Regions from separate parts of the Mesorhizobium sp. P160187 genome, predicted to be linked through region 1. Evidence: riboswitches for the same ligand, from Rfam matches in the RefSeq annotation. Region 1 holds a riboswitch; the other holds the start of a gene.
The links. Region 1 has a riboswitch for cobalamin ahead of AC3CCE_RS14970 (aromatic ring-hydroxylating oxygenase subunit alpha). Riboswitches for the same ligand answer to the same signal wherever they lie in the genome.
Positions count from the first base shown of each region.

Region 1 (2,192 bases):
CAGTGTCGGACAGGTTCTTCGTCACCGCGCGCTTTCCCGACATCGTGTAGCTGACGGCATCGCGCAGCAGCGGCGCGCGGGTGGCGCGGTATTGCCCGGCCGGATCGATGCGGAACTTGCTCGGCAGGCCCGCCGCCTCGCATTTCGCCCAGTGCGCCAGCATCTCCGGATCGCTGTCGGCGCCCTGCACGCCGGTCACCGTCGGCGCTTCGGGGAATGTCTTGCACAGCTCCGGATGATTGCCGGCGCAGTGATAGCATTCGCGGTTGTTTTCCCAGACCAGCTTCCAGTTGCCCTTCTCTATGATGGTGCTCTCGAAGGCGACCTTGGCTTCATTCAGCCGGTGCGGCTTGAGGTAGGGCTCTATCATGGCGCGCATCGGCGCAAAGTCGGCAGGTTCTTTCGCCAGGCAGATGAAGATGTAGCCGCCGACGCTCTCGCAGGCGACGGGCTTCAGGCCGAACTGGCTCTTGTCGAAACCGTCGGCCATCTGGCGGGCAAACAGCAGCCGGCCGTCAAGCTCGTAGGTCCACTGGTGATAAGGGCAGACAAGCTTTGCCGCCATGCCCTTCTCAGTGTTGCAGACACGGCTGCCGCGATGGCGGCAGGAATTGTGAAAGGCGTTGATGGTGCCCTTCTGGTCGCGGACCAGCACCACCGGATAATCGCCGATCTGCACGGTGATATAGCTGCCGGGCTTCGGCAGTTCGCAATCATGGCCGATGAACAGCCAGTCGCGATACCAGATAAGCTCCATGTCGAGCTTGAAATAGTCCGGGTCGGTGTAGAAGGGCTGTTCCAGCGAAAAGCCTTGCTTGCGGCCGTTCAGGAGCCTCAGCATGTCGTTGCGCGTATCCATAGTTCTGTCCTCGTGGTTTAAGGACTGAACTTGGTGGTGATGGAGGAAGGATCGGACGCAGGCCGGCGCGGCGCCGGACATGCACTATCCACCTCTTGACCGCCCACCGCGATCAGTCGAGTCTATGCATCTCGGGCTGGTTTCCGGGCTCTGGAGTTGTCCTTGCGGACCATCGCGACACCTTCCCAGGCTCTTGCCCAGTGGTCTCCCGTTGCGACTTCAACTCCACCACCGTTGCGGGGGCAGCGCCGGATTCTGACCGGCTTCCCAATTCTCCGCTGCGTCGTCACGAAGCGGCACCTGAGATGCGATCATCTAATCACGGCAGCGATCGCGACGTCGGCATGAAAGCGACATCGTATCCATGCGGCGCGACACGCGCGGCATACGCTCCCCGCCGCCGGTCAAAGAGCTGAGACGTTTCTTGCGACGCCATCATCGCCGTTTCGAATCGCTGCGGATCCAGTTCGATCGGGGGCAAAAAGGGCTCAACGGTATCGAAAAGTTACTATTAGCAATCTCTAATCGAACCGAACGGTTCGTTTCTGTTGACAATGCGTGCAGGACGGTGTGAACGACGGCCCGGAAACCGACACCGGAGCGAACCACTCGGTTCGACATAAGCAACTGAAAACAATACAATAAACAGCCATGAAGGAACTTCCTGGTACAATTTCAAGGTGCAGGAGCGTGGTCCACACGGAACAACTTCGTGATTGGAAACCAGCCTATGGCTTTCCCACATCGGGGCTGTCCGAACGACGCGAATTCCTCCCAAGACACGCCGCTAGACGGACAGACAAACTGGAGTACTAAAAATGAAAAAGATCATCCTCACTGCCGCAGCCGTTTTGGCGATCACCGGCAGCGCCTTCGCCGGTAGCGACAATTACGGTTCCAATGGTGCGAACCAGCCAGCCGTCTCGGTCGACAGCTCGTATACGGCTTCCATTCAGAAGCCGGCGCACGCTGACAAGCAGCCTGTCGTTCAGGGCGCCGACCGCGACCTCTACGGCAATCGCTGATCCCGACCAAAGAAGGGCGGCTAACCCGTCGCTCTCGGGATCCCAAAAAATTCAGGAGTATTTGAAATGAAAAAGATCATCCTTGCTGCCGCCGCCATTTTGGCCATCTCCGGCAGCGCTTTCGCCGGCAGCGACAACTACGGTTCGAACGGCGCCAACCAGCCTGCGATTACGTCGACCGATAGTGGCCATACGGCTTCGGTTGAGAAGTCGGCTCCAGCCGAGCAGGCGCCTGCCCACGGTGCCGACCGTAACCTTTTCGGCCGCTAAAAGCCGGTTTCCAGCACGTGGCGGGCTTATCCGCTGCA
Region 1 covers NZ_JBYMDX010000003.1:2,374,138-2,376,329, reverse strand. Annotated here, with positions in the region: gene AC3CCE_RS14970 (aromatic ring-hydroxylating oxygenase subunit alpha) at 1-859, opposite strand, end outside; cobalamin riboswitch at 977-1,178, opposite strand; gene AC3CCE_RS14965 (DUF680 domain-containing protein) at 1,678-1,884, shown strand; gene AC3CCE_RS14960 (DUF680 domain-containing protein) at 1,951-2,154, shown strand.

Region 2 (2,192 bases), on a different contig from region 1:
GCGATGACACCGTCGACGGTTACCCGGCTCTTCACGCTCGGCCACTGGAACGCCTGGACCAGCGGCTTGGGCAGAGCGAGGCCCGAGGTCTCGATCAGGATGTGGTCGACCCTCGGTGTCAGCGCGAGGATCTTGTCGAGGGCGGGCACGAAATCGTCGGCGACTGTACAGCAGATGCAGCCATTGGCCAGTTCGACGATGTTTTCCTCGGGGCAAGTGTCGATGCCGCAGCCTTTCAGGATTTCCCCGTCGATGCCGATGTCGCCGAACTCGTTGACGATGATGGCGATGCGCTTGCCGCCGGCATTTTCCAGGAGATGGCGGACCAGCGTCGTCTTGCCGGCGCCGAGGAAGCCTGTAACGACAGTGCAGGGAACACGGGAGAGGTTGGCGGCCGGGTTTGAAGCGTTCATCGTCAGTCCTTCAGCATGTCGAGGGGTGGGATGCGGGCAACGAGGCCGCGCTTGAGGCTATCGGGCCGGCCGCGCCACGGGATGAGGCCGTCGGCCGAAGTCGCGAAGAGCTTTGCGCCGGTAACGAGGTCGGCGCCGCTGGTTGCGGTCAGATCGCCGAAGACATAGCTCCAGCAGCCATCGCGCAGGATCGCGGCGCTGAGGCGGCGCTTGCAATTGCCGAGACATTCGGCGGTGCGGACCCGGATATCGCCGGCAGCGGCGCGGCGTGTGTCCTCAGCCAGCAATTCGCCGGCGCGCGGATGGGCGTCGGAACCGGTCTCATCGCGGCAGGAGGCGCAGACGATGACGGTCACGCCGGTCAGGGCGTCGTTGTCCCTGGACGCAATGTCCGCTGTGCCAGCCGAAAAACTGCTGTTCTGGTCCAAAAACCGTGCTCCTTGCCCGGAAACCCGCCAGGCGATCGGATACTTTGTCTCAGACGGCAGGTCTCCTGGCTCGCGGGTCATCGCCTTGGTTAGCCGCCTTCCCGGTGTTACCCAGTGGCTTTCGGCCTTGGCTCTTCGCTTACAGTTGCGGGGACAGCCGCGGATTTGGGATTTTCGTCCCGCACCGCATTCCCTCTTGGCCCTTGCCGTTGCGGGCAGGGGACCGTCTGGAGCGGATTTAGGCTGCTGCGGGGAGTTGTGTCAACGCGCTGCTACGACATGGCGATGTCGGCCAGGGGTTTCCCCAGATTGCCGGCCGGCGCCACTTCGATGCGCTCAAGGCCAAGCCAGCCCTGCATCTGCTTCAATTCCTCGAACAGCTCTGCGGCAGTTTCCGGCGGCGCGCCGGGTTCGGCGTAGGCGGCGTGGACGCGCAGCACGCTGGCCGGGCGGTCGGCCTTGAGATCGACGCGGGCGACGATCCGGTCGCCGAGCAGGAAGGGCAGCACGTAGTAGCCATATTGGCGCTTGTCAGCCGGGGTGTAGATCTCGATGCGGTAGTGGAAATCGAACAGGCGCTCGGTGCGCGAGCGCTCGAAGACCACCGGATCGAAGGGCGCCAGTAGCGCGCGGGCCTCGATCTTTCGCGGCAGGCGGGCGTCCCTATAGAGGTAAGCCGGCTTGTCCCAGCCTTCGACGTTTACCGGCAGCAACTCGCCCATCTCAACCAGTTCCTCCAACCGGCCCTTCATGTCGGCCGGCGACAAGCGGAAATAATCGCGCAGGTCACCCGACGTCGCGATGCCGTGGGCGCGGGCGGAAATGCGCAGCAATTCGCGGTGCGCGTCCTCGGCCGCCGGCACCGGCAGATCGAGGATCGCCTGCGGCAGAACGCGCTCGGGCAGGTCGTAGAAACGCTCGAAGCCACGGCGGTGCGCCGTGGTGATGCGTCCGGCCCAGAACAGCCATTCGAAGGCGTGCTTGGCGTGGCTCCAGCCCCACCAGCCGCCCGAACCTTTCTGGCCTTCCAGTGCCGAAGCGGCAATCGGGCCGCGCTCGGCGACCGCGCGGTAGATCTCTTCGATATAGGCGGCGTGCTCGCGGCCCCATTTGGCGAGGCCGAGATACATTTCGTCGCCCTGCTCGGCGCGCTGCATGCGCCAGCGCATCAACGGGTAGGTCTCGACCGGCAGGAACGAGGCCTCATGCGCCCAGTACTCGAACACGGTGCGCTTGCGGGTGATTGCGGCATTGTCGAGCAGGGTGAGCGGGTAGGGGCCAAGGCGCGAATAGAGCGGCATATAGTGGGCGCGCACCACGGTGCTGACGGAATCGATCTGCAGCAGGCCGG
Region 2 covers NZ_JBYMDX010000004.1:1,074,525-1,076,716, reverse strand. Annotated here, with positions in the region: gene cobW (cobalamin biosynthesis protein CobW) at 1-413, opposite strand, end outside; gene AC3CCE_RS22260 (DUF1636 family protein) at 416-841, opposite strand; cobalamin riboswitch at 880-1,084, opposite strand; gene AC3CCE_RS22255 (winged helix-turn-helix domain-containing protein) at 1,114-2,192, opposite strand, start outside.
Region 2: another riboswitch for cobalamin. It lies ahead of AC3CCE_RS22260 (DUF1636 family protein); the one in region 1 lies ahead of AC3CCE_RS14970 (aromatic ring-hydroxylating oxygenase subunit alpha).